2 regions of the Streptomyces sp. NPDC005263 genome follow, and region 1 is predicted to be linked to the other one. Evidence: predicted binding sites of a transcription regulator. Region 1 holds the regulator's gene; the other holds the start of a gene.
What was found. Region 1 encodes HrcA, which represses chaperone genes, less so after heat shock. Its sites were predicted from a motif close to TTNGCACTCNGNNNNNCNGAGTGCNAA; they were not measured.
Positions count from the first base shown of each region.

Region 2: the regulator HrcA is predicted to act here: its motif matches at 5,720-5,746, upstream of ACFYRY_RS20190 (FmdB family zinc ribbon protein).

Region 1 is NZ_JBIAKJ010000002.1:510,093-517,703, reverse strand. It holds gene ACFYRY_RS09605 (S41 family peptidase) at 1-813, opposite strand, end outside; gene ACFYRY_RS09600 (hypothetical protein) at 888-1,424, opposite strand; gene ACFYRY_RS09595 (VOC family protein) at 1,503-1,895, opposite strand; gene ACFYRY_RS09590 (16S rRNA (uracil(1498)-N(3))-methyltransferase) at 1,933-2,691, opposite strand; gene ACFYRY_RS09585 (nitronate monooxygenase) at 2,691-3,773, opposite strand; gene dnaJ (molecular chaperone DnaJ) at 3,932-5,068, opposite strand; gene hrcA (heat-inducible transcriptional repressor HrcA) at 5,069-6,085, opposite strand; gene ACFYRY_RS09570 (MBL fold metallo-hydrolase) at 6,257-6,988, shown strand; gene ACFYRY_RS09565 (DUF3097 domain-containing protein) at 7,032-7,611, shown strand, end outside.
Region 2 is NZ_JBIAKJ010000004.1:363,223-370,833, forward strand. It holds gene ACFYRY_RS20175 (penicillin acylase family protein) at 1-2,250, opposite strand, end outside; gene ACFYRY_RS20180 (potassium/proton antiporter) at 2,520-4,028, shown strand; gene ACFYRY_RS20185 (MFS transporter) at 4,303-5,571, shown strand; gene ACFYRY_RS20190 (FmdB family zinc ribbon protein) at 5,758-6,108, shown strand; gene ACFYRY_RS20195 (S-methyl-5'-thioadenosine phosphorylase) at 6,234-7,076, shown strand; gene ACFYRY_RS20200 (RcpC/CpaB family pilus assembly protein) at 7,222-7,611, shown strand, end outside.

The DNA.
Region 1 (7,611 bases):
CCGACGCGGTTCGGCGCCGTCGAGGTCGTCGAGGATCCACAGCTCCCCGGCACTGGCGTACACGACCCGGTTGCCGTCGCCGGCCGCGTGCCGGGCGTAGAAGCCGTCGAGAGGAGAGTGCCGTCGCAGGTCGGAGCCGTCGGGGAGGGAGGAGTACAGCGCGCCGACGCCCTCGTGGTCGGACAGGAAGGCGATCCGCTCCCCCGCCCACACCGGGTACTCGAGGTTCCCGTCCAGCTCTTCGTGCAGCCGTACGAACTCGCCGTCGCCGTCCCGGTCGATCCACAGCTTGCCCGCCGTGCCGCCCCGGTAGCGCTTCCACCAGGCCGCCTCGCGTCCCATGGGTGAGGACACCACGACCGTGCCCGAATCCCCGTGGGCGACGTCGCCGACGAGGCCGTACGGCAGTCGGGCGGCCGGTCCGCCGTCGAGCGGGACGGCGTGCGCCCACTTGCGGCGCAGGTTCGCCTGGCCGTGTGTGGTGACCGCGAGGACCTGGCCGTCGGGGGTCCAGCCGCGTACCTGGGTCTGCCAACTGCCCCAGTGGGTGAGGCGCTTGCCGGGGCCGCCGTCGACCGGGGCGATGTGCACCTCGGGGGCGCCGTCGCGGGTGCTGGTCCAGGCGACGGTGGTGCCGTCGGGGGAGATCCTGGGGTGGGTCACCGGCACGTTGTCGGCGCTCACCCGCCAGGCCCGGCCGCCGTCGAGCGGGGCGAGCCACACGTCGTCCTCGGCGGTGAAGGCGACCGACTCGCCGTGCAGATGCGGATACCGGAAGTACGCGGGAGACGGCGACGTCGCTGGCTGTGTCACCCGATCACCCTATGCACGCACGTCGCCCGAGACCAGGGGTTTCGATCACTTGGCCAACCGCCGGGGCCGGAAGATCACTTGCCCTCGACGGGTCGGCAGGAGGGGTCGACCTGGCACCAGACGGTCCTGGTGACGGTCACCGTGACGGTGGGCCCGGGCTGCCCGGGCCGGTTGACGGGCGGGGTGGTCTTCGACTCGCAGTTGCCGAGCCCGTTGACGTGGAACCACTGCCTGCCGTCGATCTTGGCGGTCAGGTCCCCGCGCACACAGGCGCCGCTGACGGCACGCGTGATGCTGCCGGTGACGGTGATGTCCTTGCCGTCGTCCGTCTCGCCCTTGCAGTCGACGGAGGCGACGGTGTGCTCGCTCGCGCTCGGGCTCGGGCTCGCCCCGTCGTCGTACGAGGCCGTGCAGTTCAGCCACCGTACGTCGGCCTTCTGCCGCTCCAGCTCGGCCGTCACGGTCTGATCCGTCGTGTAGGCCACGGTCGCGGTGTTCAGCCCGCCCGGCTCACAGGCCACGGCTCCGCCCACGGCGACCATCGCGAGCCCCGCCACGGCCACCACCCGCTGTCCGCGTGGCCGACGCCAAGTCCGTCTCAACGCCCCCATGAAGGGCAGCCTGCCACCGTCCGGCCCACGACGGTAGAGCGCATACGGCCACTCACGCGCCCCGGAGCGCGGGCCCCGTCAGACGCGCAGCAGCAGCCACTCCTGAAGCTCCACCAGGTTGCCCTCGGGGTCCTTGAGGTGGGCGACGCGCATCCGGTCAGTCATGGGGGCCGGGCCGTGCAGCAGGCAGGCCCCGCGCCCGGTGACCTGCTCGCAGTAGGCGTCGAGGTCGTCGACGCGCAGGACGACCAGGGAGCGGTGACCGGCGGCCGGTTCGCCGAGTTCGCCGAGGATCTCGGCCATCATGGCGCGGTCCTGGAGGGCGATACCGGCCGCGCCGGTGGCGGCGCTGAACTTCTCGTACGGCCCGTCCGCCGCCCCCGACTGGGGCTTCAGGCCGAGGACCTCGTCGTAGAAGCGGTAGCAGGCGGCGAAGTCGGAGACGAGGAGCCGTACCTGTGCGAGTTCCACCGTGTTCCCCTTGTCGGTCAGGGTCGGTCAGGGTCGTTCAGGACCATCGGCCGGTGCGGCCGAGGAGCAGCGCGGTCGCGGCCGTGCCCGCGGTCGAGGTACGCAGCACGGTACGGCCCAGCCGGTACGCCTTGGCGCCCGCCTCGGCGAAGAGCGCCAACTCCTCAGGGGTGACGCCTCCTTCGGGGCCGACGACCAGCACGATCTCGCCGTCGGCGGGGAGTTCGGCGGTTGCCAGCGCCGCACTGGCGTAGACGCGGTCCTCGTGCAGGACGGCGGCGAAGTCGGCCTCGGCGAGAAGTGCCGCGACCTGCTTGGTCGTCGCCGCTTCCGCGACCTCGGGGAAGCGGACCCGGCGGGACTGCTTGCCGGCCTCGCGGGCGGTGGCACGCCACTTGGCGAGCGCCTTCGCACCGCGGTCGCCCTTCCACTGCGTGATGCACCGGGACGCGGCCCACGGCACGATCGCGTCGACACCGGTCTCGGTCATCGTCTCGACGGCCAACTCGCCCCGGTCGCCCTTGGGCAGCGCCTGGACGACGGTGATGCGCGGCTGCTCCTGCGGCTCCTCCAGGACGCTCTCCAGGCCGCAGACGACCAGCCGGTCCTTGCCCTCCGCGGCCTTGACGACACCCTCGATCCAGCGCCCGCGCCCGTCCGTGAGGACGACGTCCTCGCCGGGCCGCAGACGCTTCACGGAGACGGCGTGCCGTCCCTCCGGGCCGTCGAGGACGAGCTCCCCGCCGCAGAAGTCAGGGAGTTCGAGCGGGTCGACCACGAAGACCGGCGCGGTCATCAGACGTCACCCGTGGGCGGGCAGGACGACAACGCCGTCTTCGCGGCGGCCAGTTCGGCCACCAGCACCTCGACCAGCTGCCCCGCGGGCAGTTCGCGGGCCATCCGGTGGCCCTGTCCCGCCCACAGCGCCATGCCCTGCGCGTCGCCCGCCTTGGCGGCCGCCTTGCGCAGCGGCGAGGTGAGGTGGTGGATCTCCGGGTAGGCGGCGGGCGCGTACGGGCCGTGCTCGCGCAGGAAGCGGTTGACCAGGCCGCGGGCCGGTCGGCCGGAGAAGGCGCGGGTCAGCTCCGTGCGGACGAACAGGGGGTTGGTCAGCGCGTGCTTGTGGACGGCGTTCGCGCCGGACTCGGCGGTGGCGAGGAACGCCGTGCCGAGCTGGGCCGCGGACGCGCCCGCGGCGAGTACGGCGGCGATCTGGCTGCCGCGCATGATGCCGCCGGCGGCGACGATCGGGATCCGTACCGTCTCGCGGATCTGGGCGACCAGCGACAGCAGCCCGATGCCCGAGCCGTCGGTCTCGGGGATGTCCCGGTGGGTGCCCTGGTGGCCGCCCGCCTCCACGCCCTGCGCGATCACCGCGTCGGCGCCGGCCCGTTCCACGGCGAGGGCCTCCTCGGCGGTGGTCGCGGTGACGAGGGTGAGGGTGCCGGCCCGGCGCAGCGAGTCCAGGACGTCCGGCTGGGGGACGCCGAAGTGGAAGGAGACCACGGGTACCGGATTGTCGAGCAGCACCGCGAGTTTGGCTTCGTAGCCGTCGTCGCGGCCGCTGTCCTTGTCGCCGAGCTCAGTCTCGTACCAGGCGGCCTCGCCGGCCAGCTGGTGCGTGTAGACGTCGACCGCGGCGGGGTCCGCGTACTCCGGCTGCGGCAGGAAGAGGTTCACTCCGAACGGGCGGGTGGTGAGGCTCCGCAGCTGCTTGATCTCCTGGTACAGGCCGTCGGCCGTCTTGTACCCGGCAGCGAGGAACCCGAGCCCGCCGGCCTCGCACACGGCGGCGGCGAGCGTCGGTACGGAGACGCCGCCCGCCATGGGGGCCTGCACGATCGGGTACGGGAAGAGATCGGTCAGTGCGGAGGACATGACGGCATGTTGTCACGTCCTCCGAACAAGTCCGAATCCGGCCTTCCGCCCGGCACGGGCCGCCGGTGACTCCGAACGGCAGGGCCCCAAGCGGTGCCCCAAGGGCCCCTCAGAGGTGCCCTTGACGCCCTTCGGACCCTGCCCGGTGGCGGGCCGCCTCAGCGACCGTTGAACGCGTCCTTCAGCCGGGAGAACAACCCCTGCTGCCCCGGCTGGAACTGGCCCTGCGGCCGCTCCTCGCCCCTCAGCTTGGCGAGCTCGCGCAGCAGCCGTTCCTGTTCGGGGTCGAGCTTGGACGGGGTCTGCACCTCGACGTGCACGATCAGGTCGCCGCGACCGCCGCCGCGCAGGTGCGTGACACCGCGGGCGTGCAGCGGGATCGACTGGCCGGACTGGGTGCCGGGCCGGATGTCGACCTCCTCCAGACCGTCCAGTGTCTCCAGCGGGACCTTGGTGCCCAGGGAGGCCGCGGTCATCGGGAGGGTGACCGTGCAGTGCAGGTCGTCGCCCCGGCGCTGGAACTGCGAGTGCGGCAGCTCGTGGATCTCGACGTAGAGGTCACCGGCGGGACCGCCGCCGGGCCCGACCTCGCCCTCGCCCGCGAGCTGGATCCGGGTGCCGTTGTCGACACCGGCGGGGATCTTGACCGTCAGCGTGCGACGGGAGCGCACCCGGCCGTCACCGGCGCACTCCGGGCACGGCGTCGGGACGACCGTGCCGAAGCCCTGACACTGCGGGCAGGGCCGCGAGGTCATGACCTGGCCGAGGAAGGACCGCGTCACCTGCGACACCTCACCGCGGCCGCGGCACATGTCACACGTCTGCGCGGTCGTGCCCGGCGCCGCGCCCTCACCACTGCAGGTGGTGCAGACGATCGCCGTGTCGACCTGGATGTCCTTCGTGGTGCCGAAGGCGGCCTCGTCCAGCTCGATCTCCAGCCGGATCATCGCGTCCTGGCCGCGCCGGGTCCGCGAGCGCGGGCCGCGCTGCGACGCCGTGCCGAAGAACGCGTCCATGATGTCCGAGAAGTTGCCGAAGCCGCCGGCTCCGAAACCGCCCGCGCCGCCGCCGCCCGCCTGCGAGAGCGGGTCGCCGCCGAGGTCGTAGACCTGCTTCTTCTGCGGGTCCGACAGCACCTCGTAAGCGGCGTTGATCTCCTTGAACCGCTCCTGGGTCTTCGGATCGGGGTTGACGTCCGGGTGCAGCTCGCGTGCGAGCCGCCGGAAGGCCTTCTTGATCTCGTCCTGCGACGCGTCGCGGCGCACGCCTAGAACGGCGTAGTAGTCCGTGGCCACTTACGACTCCGCCAGGATCTGTCCGACGTACCGTGCCACTGCGCGTACCGCTCCCATCGTTCCCGGGTAATCCATGCGGGTCGGTCCGACCACGCCGAGCTTGGCGACTGCCTCGCCGCCCGAACCGTAACCGACCGAGACCACAGAAGTAGAGTTGAGTCCCTCATAGGCGTTCTCATGACCGATCCGTACGGTCATGCCCGAATCCCCTGCCTCGCCCAGCAACTTGAGAAGCACGACCTGCTCCTCCAGCGCCTCCAGGACGGGCCGGATCGTGAGGGGAAAGTCATGTCCGAAGCGGGTCAGATTGGCGGTGCCGCCGATCATCAGCCGCTCCTCGTTCTCCTCGACGAGCGTCTCCAGGAGGGTGGAGAGCACCGTCGCGACCGTGCCGCGGTCCTCGATGTCGAAGGCCTCCGGCAGGTCTTCCACCAGCTGCGGGACGTCGGTGAAACGACGGCCCGCGATCCGGCTGTTGAGCCGCGCCCGCAGATCCGCGAGCGGACTCTCGCCGAACGGTGCCGGGCAGTCGACCATCCGCTGTTCGACCCGCCCGGTGTCCGTGATCAGCACGAGCATCACGCGCGCGGGGGCGAGTGACAGCAGCTCGACGTGGCGCACGGTCGAACGGGTCAGCGAGGGGTACTGCACGACGGCGACCTGCCGGGTCAGCTGCGCGAGCAGCCGCACGGTCCGCGCCACGACGTCGTCGAGGTCGACGGCGCCGTCGAGGAAGTTCTGGATGGCGCGCCGCTCGGGCCCGGTCATCGGCTTGACGCCGGCCAGCTTGTCGACGAACAGCCGGTACCCCTTGTCGGTGGGGATCCGCCCGGCGCTGGTGTGCGGCTGGGCGATGAACCCCTCGTCCTCCAGGGCGGCCATGTCGTTGCGGACCGTCGCCGGGGAGACGCCGAGGTTGTGCCGCTCGGTGAGCGCCTTGGACCCGACGGGCTCCTCGGTACCGACGTAGTCCTGGACGATGGCGCGCAGCACCTGGAGCCTGCGTTCACTCAGCATCCGCGCTCACCTCCAGAAGTCGTCCCCCAGTCCCCTGGGTGCCTGGCCTGGCACTCGTCATATCCGAGTGCCAGCGTTCCCCGGCCCAGTGTACGGCCGTGGGGTACGCCCCGGGCAAGGCCGGTCCCACGAGGCCGTGCCCCGGCGTGCCGCTCCGGCTAGCGTCGCGGTATGAGCGTGACTTGGGAAGAGCTGGGATGGGAGCGGGTTTCGGCCGGGGTCGGGCGCTGTCGGCTGCCCGGCTGGGACTGCACGGTGGGGCTGGTCGTCGGCGAGGGCCGGGCCCTCGTGATCGACGCCGGGTCGAGTCTGCAGGAGGGTGCGCGGCTGCGGGCGGCGGCGGAGGAGCTCGCCGGTCATCGTGTGACTCATCTCGCGCTCACCCACCCCCACTTCGATCACGTCTTCGGCACCGCGGCGTTCGCGGGGGCGGAGGTGTTCGGCGCGGTGGGCATCGACACGGTGCTCGGCGGGCGGGCCGCGCGGGAGGAGCTGCGGACGGACGCGGTGCGCAACGGTCTGGCTCAGGCCCTGGCGGACGAGGCGGTCGACGCCCTGGTGGTGCCGCGGCACCGGGTCTCCGGCGAGTGGACCCTCGATCTGGGGGGCGGTCGGCAGGTCCTGCTGGCGAACGTGGGGCCCGGCCACAGCGCCCACGACCTCGCCGTCCTGGTGCCGGGCTCGCCCGAGGTGGTCTTCTGCGGCGACCTGGTCGAGGAGTCCGGCGAGCCCCAGGCGGGCCCGGACGCCGTACCGTCACGCTGGCCGGCCGCGCTGGACCGGCTGCTGGAGCTGGGCGGCGAGGACGCGCGGTACGTGCCCGGTCACGGAGCGGTCGTGGACGCGGGGTTCGTACGGGCCCAGCGGGACGCGCTGGCGGAGCGCTTCGGCGTGTCGCGGTGACCTGTACGGCCGGGCGGCCCGGTCTTCTCCTATCGTCATCCGAATGCGCCAGTACTCTCCGGACCTGACCCCGCCGTGGAAGAAGCCCCAGCCCGCACCGGAGGTCCCGGCGGAGCCCGGCCTGGTGGTCGAGGAACCGGGGTCGGGTTTCTGCGGTGCGGTGATCCGCTGCGAGGCGGGCACGGTCACCCTGGAGGACCGCTTCGGCAAGCACCGGGTCTTCCCGATGGAGCCCCGGGGCTTCCTCCTGGAGGGCCGGGTGGTCACCCTGGTCCGGCCGACCGGGCAGGCTCCGGTACGTCCCTCCCGTACCGCGTCCGGTTCGGTCGCCGTCCCCGCAGCACGCGCCCGCGTGGCCCGCGCCGGGCGCATCTATGTCGAGGGCCGGCACGACGCCGAGCTGGTCGAGAAGGTCTGGGGCGACGACCTGCGCGTCGAGGGCGTGGTCGTCGAATACCTGGAGGGCGTGGACGACCTCCCGTCCATCGTGGCGGACTTCGCGCCGGGCCCCGACGCCCGTCTGGGCATCCTGGTGGACCATCTGGTCCCCGGCACCAAGGAGTGGCGCATCGCCCAGGCGGTGACCAGCGAGCACGCCCTAGTGGTGGGCCACCCGTACATCG
Region 2 (7,611 bases), on a different contig from region 1:
GCGCTCGCCGCACTCGCGGACCTTCTTGGCCTCGTCGACGGGCCCGGTGGTGTTGACCGGGTCCACCCACAGGCACTGCCCCTCGACCCGCAGCTCCTTGGGCAGCTTGTTGCCGAAGGCCAGCTTGAGGATGTTGCGCCAGACCGAGTTGAAGTAGGCGGCGGCCGCCGAGTCGGCGTCCTGGGTGTAGTCCCAGCCCGCCAGCAGCTCCTGGGCCTCGCGGACGTTCTTGTCGTCGACGTCGATCTTCAGCAGCTTGGGCACCAGCAGCTTGGCGATCTCGCTGCTGTTGTCCAGCTGCATCTGCCGCATGTCGTCGGTGGAGATCTTGCCGCCGCCCTTGATCTTCTGCTCGATCAGGTCGGTTATCCGCTGGCTGCGGGTGCCGTAGCCCCAGTCCGTGGTGAGCGTGTAGGGGTACTTGCCCTTGTCGATCACGGCCTGGTTGGCGGTCACGATGTAGCCGCGGTCCGGGTCGTACTCGTAGGGCAGCGCGTCCTGGTCGATGTAGCCGGTCCACTTGTACTTGGGGTCCCAGCCCGGCGCCGGGATGGAGCCATCGTCGCCCTTGGCGCGGGTGGGGATCCTCCCCGGCAGTGTGTAGCCGATGTGGCCCTTGGTGTCGGCGTAGACCAGGTTCTGCGACGGCACGTCGAACAGCGTGGCGGCCTTGCGGAAGTCGCTCCAGCCGGCGGCCTTGTCCATCGCGAAGACGGCGTCCATGGCGGTGCCGGGGTCCAGCGCGGTCCAGCGCAGGGCGATGCCGTAGCCGTCGCCGCGGTCGGGGGCGGCGGTGTCGACCGTGGCCTTCTTGCCGACCTTCACCAGCTCGCTGTCACGGTCGGACAGCAGGGGCATCCCGTCGCTGGTCTGCCGGACGACGATCTTCTTGGCGGAGCCGCCCGCGACCTTGATGGTCTCCTCGCGCGTGGTGAAGGGCTTCACCTTGCCGTCGTACTGGTAGCCGTCGCCGGAGAGCTTCTCCAGGTAGAGGTCGGTGACGTCGACGCCGGAGTTGGTCATGCCCCAGGCGATGTTCTGGTTGTGGCCGATGACCACGCCGGGCATGCCCGCAAAGGTGTAGCCGCTGGCGTCGTACTGGCACTTGCTGGAGATCGCGCGGCAGTGCAGGCCCATCTGGTACCAGACGGACGGCAGGGAGGGAGACAGGTGCGGGTCGTTGGCGAGCAGCGGCTTGCCGGTGATGGTGTGCTCCCCGCTCACCACCCAGGAGTTCGAGCCGATGCCGTTGCCGTTCACGCCGACGGCCGTGGGGACGTCGTCCAGGACGTTCTGGAGGCTCGTGAGCTGACTCTGCAGGGCGGATCCGGACGTCCCTGAGGAGCCGCTCGTACCGCCGGTGCCTGTTCCGGTGCCAGTGCCGGTACCGGTACCGGTACCTGTTCCGGTACCCGTGCCTGTGCCGGTACCCGTGCCGGTACCGGTGCCCGTCGCGCCGTCGCCGCCGTCGAACGTGCCCGTGAGCTCGCCGTACTGGCCCTGCTGGACGATCGTCTGGTTGCGGCTGTAGGGATACTGCGGGTACAGGTCGGCGATCTGTTTGGGGCCGAGGCGGCTGGTCATCAGGGCGCGGTCGATCTCGTCCTGCATGTTGCCGCGCAGGTCCCAGGCCATCGCCTTCAGCCACGCGACGGAGTCGACCGGGGTCCACTTCGCGGGCGTGTAGTCGTTGGTGAAGCCGAGCGCCGCGTACTCCAGGGAGAGGTCCTCGCCGCTCTTGCCCTGGAGGTAGGCGTTGACCCCCTTGGCGTACGCCTGGAGGTACTTCTTCGTGGAGGCCGACAGCGTCTTGTCGTACTCCTGCTTCGCCACCCGGTCCCAGCCCATGGTGCGCAGGAACTCGTCGTTGTCGACCTGGCCCTTGCCGAACATCTCCGACAGCCGCCCGGAGGTCATGTGGCGGCGGACGTCCATCTCGTAGAACCGGTCCTGCGCCTGGACGAAGCCCTGCGCCATGAACAGGTCCGCGTCGGAGGAGGCGTAGATCTGCGGGATGCCGTAGCCGTCCCGCTTGACGTCCACGGGTCCGGACAGGCCGTCCAGGGTGATCGATCCCTTGGTCTGCGGGAACGAGGCGCGGACGGTGCTGATGGACCAGTACGCCCCGTAAGCCACGCCTCCGATGAGGGCCAGCACGAGGACGAGTACGAGCAGGCGGGCTTTGCGCCCCTTCTTCCTGCCGGACTTGCCGGGCTTGTGACCCGATGAGGCGGTGGTGGTGGGGGGCATCGCTGTCCTTGCTGTCCTAACGCGAGCGGCAGGCGGGCGTATCCATGTGACTGAGCGCTGGAGCAACCATAGGCGCAGGGCCCGGTGCGACTTGACGCGGAGTCGGGAACCAGGACGTACGCGCGTTCGATCATGCCTTTTCGAGTGTCAAGAAATCGTCAAGAGTTAGGTAAGGTAACGAAGTACCTGGGTGCGAAACGATTCTTCTTCGTGTCCGATATACGTGAGCCCGCGCGCGTGACGCCGCGGGCCAGGGAAGGGAACGGCCGCTGACTGTCCACCACCTCAACCAGCTCCTGCTCGTCTGCTCGCTCGTTCTGCTCGTCGCCGTGGCAGCGGTTCGGATCTCCTCGCGCAGCGGGCTCCCAAGCCTGCTCGTGTACCTGGGGATCGGCATCGCCATGGGCCAGGACGGAGTGGGCGACATCCACTTCGACAGCGCCGCGCTGACCCAGGTCATCGGGTACGCGGCCCTCGTCGTGATCCTGGCCGAGGGCGGTCTCGGCACCAAGTGGAAGGAGATCAAGCCGGCCCTGCCCGCCGCGTCCACCCTGGCGCTGGCCGGGGTCGCGGTGAGCGTCGGGGTGACGGCGACGGCCGCGCACTACCTGGTCGGGCTGGAGTGGCGGCAGGCGCTCATCATCGGCGCGGTGGTGTCCTCGACGGACGCGGCGGCGGTGTTCTCGGTGCTGCGCAAGATCCCGCTGCCCGCGCGCGTGACCGGCACGCTGGAGGCGGAGTCCGGCTTCAACGACGCCCCGGTGGTCATCCTGGTGATCTCCTTCTCCACCGCCGGCCCGTTCGAACACTGGTACGTGCTGCTCGGGGAGATAGCTCTGGAGCTGGCCATCGGCGCCGCCATCGGCATCGCGGTGGGCTGGCTGGGCGCCTGGGGCCTCAGGCACGTCGCCCTGCCCGCCTCCGGTCTCTACCCGATCGCCGTGATGGCGATCGCCGTCACGGCGTACGCGGCGGGCGCGATGGCCCACGGAAGCGGCTTCCTCGCGGTCTACCTCGCCTCGATGGTGCTGGGCAACGCGAAGCTGCCGCACTGGCCCGCCACCCGCGGGTTCGCCGACGGGCTCGGCTGGATCGCCCAGATCGGCATGTTCGTCCTGCTCGGCCTGCTGGTCACCCCGCACGAACTGGGCGACGACATCTGGCCGGCGATCATCATCGGGCTGGTCCTGACGATGGTGGCCCGCCCACTGAGCGTCTTTCTGTGCCTGACGCCGTTCCGGGTGCCCTGGCAGGAGCAGACCCTCATGTCCTGGGCCGGACTGCGCGGCGCGGTGCCCATCATCCTGGCGACCATCCCGATGGTGCAGGGCGTCGACACCAGCCGCCGCATCTTCAACATCGTCTTCGTCCTGGTCGTCGTCTACACCCTGGTCCAGGGCCCGACCCTGCCCTGGCTGGCCCGCAAGCTGCGGCTGGGCGGCGATCCGGAGGCCGCCGCCGACCTGGGCATCGAGTCGGCGCCCCTGGAGCGGCTGCGCGGGCACCTGCTGTCCGTGGAGATCCCCGAGGGCTCGAAGATGCACGGCGTCGAGGTCAACGAGCTGCGCCTGCCGGCCGGGGCCGCGGTCACGCTGGTCGTCCGCGAGGGCAAGTCGTTCGTGCCGCTGCCGACGACGGTGCTGCGGCACGGGGACGAGCTTCTCGTGGTCGCCACCAACCCCGTCCGGGACGCTGCGGAACGGCGGCTGCGGGCCGTCGGCCACGGCGGCAAGCTGGCCGGATGGCTGGGCACGGGCGGCACCGGCACAGGCCGTTAACGGCGTGTTTCACGCGATTCACACCCCAGGGAATCGCAGGTACACGACCCCATCGTGCTCGTTTTCACAGGCCTCTCAGCCCTGATCCCTGTACGATGAATGCGCACCTGATCGAACCAACTCTGCCTGACGCAGAGCTGGCGCGACCGTATGGCGGCCGGGACGCTCCTGACAGCGGGCTTTGGCATCTACCGCAGTCCGCGCAAGAGGACAGCTCTCGGCGCCCCGCCTCCCGGAGGGGGCCGCGCCACCAGGCGGCAGAAAGGCACGGGCCGTGGCATCCACGGTCACCTCCCGCCCCGGATACGGGCAGCTGCTGCGTACCCGCGGCGCCTGGACGTTCCTGCTCCCCGGCTTCGCGGCACGCCAGCCGTTCGCGATGCTCACCGTCTCCATCGTGCTGCTCGTGCAGCACACCACCGGCTCCTACGGGGCGGCGGGCGCCGCCGCGGCCGTCACCGGGGTCTCCACGGCCCTGTTCGCGCCCTACGCCGGTCGCCTCGTCGACCGCCACGGACAACGCGCGGTACTGGTCCCGGGCGTGGTGGTGCACGCCCTGTCGGGCCTGGCCCTGACCGCGCTCGCGCTGTCCCACGCCCCCCTGTGGGCGCTGCTCGCGGCAGCCGTGCCCACGGGCGCCTCGACGCCCCAGATCGGCCCGATGGTGCGGGCGCGCTGGGCGGTCCAGCTCCAGGACTCGCCGCTGCTGTCCACCGCGGCGGCCTTCGAGTCGGTCACGGACGAGCTGACCTTCGTCATCGGCCCGCTGCTGGCCACCGCGCTGTGCACGTCGGTGGATCCCGCCGCGGGTCTGGTGGCGGAGGCCTCGCTGACGCTGCTGGGCGGTCTGCTGTTCGCCGCGCGGAAGAGCACCCAGCCCGCGGTCGCCGCCGACGGGCACGCGCGGGTGGCGCACGCCTCGGCGCTGCGCAGCCCCGGCGTGCGGATCCTGATCGTGGCGTTCCTCGGCATCGGCTCCGTCTTCGGCGGCATGCAGGTCTCACTGGCCGCGTTCACCGAGTCGATCGGCGAACCCGGCCTGAACGGTGTCCTGTACGGCACCTTCGCCGCCGGCAACGTGCTCTCCGGTCTGGTCTGCGGCGCCATCGCCTGGAAGACGGCCCCGCGGCGCCGCCTGCTCGTCGGGTACGCCGCCCTCGCGCTGACCGCGTCCGGCCTGTGGGCCGCGCACTCGGTGCTCGTCCTGGCCGGCCTCGGCCTGCTCGTCGGCATGTGCATCGCGCCCGCCCTGATCACCGGCTACACCCTGGTCGAGGGGCTGGTCGCGGCCGACGCCCGCACCGAGGCGTTCACCTGGCTGACCGGGGCGGTGGCGCTCGGCCAGGCGGCGGCCGTCACGATCGCCGGACAGCTTCAGGACCGCTTCTGGGACGGCGCCGGGTTCCTGGTCCCGATGGGCGGCACGCTGCTCGCCCTGGTGACCCTGCTGGCGCTGCGTTCACGACTGGCGCCGCCGCGCGCGACCAGAGTGGTCACGCGCGGCGCGGCCCATCGCGAACCTGTCGCGATCGATGAGATGTGACCGAAGGAATACGTCACTGTGACTCCGCAGCTACGCTGCTTCTCCTTTGGGCAAGTGCCCGCGAGACGGTCAAGCCCTGACCGCTGCCCACAGGCAGGTGACGCACGTTACTCCAATTGCAAGCGGCACAGGTTAGTATGGACGATCGTTAGCACTCATCGAGTGAGAGTGCCAGGAGGAAGACAAGTGCCGACCTATCAGTACCAGTGCACCGAGTGTGGCGAGGGCCTCGAGGCGGTGCAGAAGTTCACCGACGACGCGCTCACCGAGTGCCCCAACTGCCACGGCCGACTCAAGAAGGTGTTCTCCGCGGTCGGCATCGTCTTCAAGGGCTCCGGCTTCTACCGCAACGACAGCCGCGGCTCCTCGTCGAGCAGCGCGCCGTCGTCCTCGAAGTCGGGGGCGTCCTCTTCGTCCTCGGAGTCGAAGTCGTCCGACTCGAAGTCCTCCGACGCGAAGTCGTCCTCGGACTCGAAGTCGTCGAGCACGAGCACGTCGAGCTCGGGCAAGTCGTCCAGCAGCAGCTCAGCCGCGTAGGGCCAAGCCTCTCCGCCCGCCGCTCAGGGCCCTTTCTCTCAGGGCCCTGCCGCCTTTCTCACCGGACCCTGTCGTCTTACGACGGCGGGGTCATCGGCGTTTCCGGAGGCGGTTAGGGTGCGGGCATGGCGAACAAGGCGAACGCAGAGGTCGGTGTGATCGGCGGCTCCGGCCTCTACTCGTTCCTCGACGACGTGACCGAGATCCAGGTGGACACCCCCTACGGGCCTCCCAGTGACTCCCTCTTCCTCGGCGAGGTGGCCGGCCGGCGGGTCGCCTTCCTGCCCCGGCACGGGCGCGGCCACCATCTGCCGCCGCACCGCATCAACTACCGGGCCAACCTCTGGGCACTGCGGTCCGTCGGCGCCCGCCAGGTCCTCGCCCCGTGCGCGGTGGGCGGCCTGCGCCCCGAGTACGGTCCGGGCACGCTGCTGGTGCCGGACCAGCTGGCCGACCGGACGAAGTCCCGGACGGGCACGTACTTCGACGGGCTGCCGCTGCCGGGCGGCGCGGTGCCGAACGTGGTCCATGTGTCCCTGGCCGATCCCTACTGCCCGGTCGGGCGGGCGGCCGCGCTGAAGGCGGCACGCGGGCGGGACTGGGAACCGGTGGACGGCGGCACGCTGGTCGTGATCGAGGGGCCGCGGTTCTCGACCCGCGCCGAATCGGTGTGGCATCAGGCGCAGGGCTGGTCGGTGGTCGGCATGACCGGACACCCGGAGGCGGCACTCGCCCGCGAACTGGAGCTCTGCTACACCTCGTTGACCCTGGTCACCGATCTCGACGCGGGCGCCGAGACGGGTGAGGGCGTCTCCCACGAGGAGGTGCTGCGGGTGTTCGCGGCGAACGTGGACCGGCTGCGGGGTGTGCTGTTCGACGCGGTGGCCGAGTTGCCCTCGGCGCGGGAGCGGGACTGTCCGTGCGCGAACGCGCTGGGCGGGATGGATCCGGGGTTCACGCTGCCGTAGGTGTGCCGGCGCCCGTGGGCGGAACCTCCCGTTCGGGTGAGGGAGTTGTCCACAACTCGGCAGTAGCCCACGGGCCTCCGCGGGAATCGGCGCGAAGCCGCATCGTGGCACCGCAAGCCGATCCCTCGTCGCAGGTGGTGGTCCCATGTCCTTCGCACCCTCGCCCTCGTCCTCGCCCTCCCGTTCCCACTCCCCTACTTCCGCTCCCTCTCCCGTCGTCCCACGGCCGCTCGGCGCGGAAGCTCCCCCGACCTGCGAGGTGCCGCACTTCGCTCCCGTGCGCATCCGCGGCGGCCGTTACGGACTGCAGCGACTGGTCCGGCGCCGACGGCGCGCCGTGGCGGCCGGCCTCACCGTCACGGCGGCCGCGGTCCTGGCGGCGGGGCCCGCGGTCCCCCAGGAATCGGAGCAGGCCCGGGGGCGTCCCGTGGCGGATCCCGTACGGGAACACCGTGCCGTCCGGCTGGTGACGGCGCCGGTGCGGATCGCCGACGGAGCCACGGTCGGGCTGTTGCGGCCCGGTGACCGGGTGGAC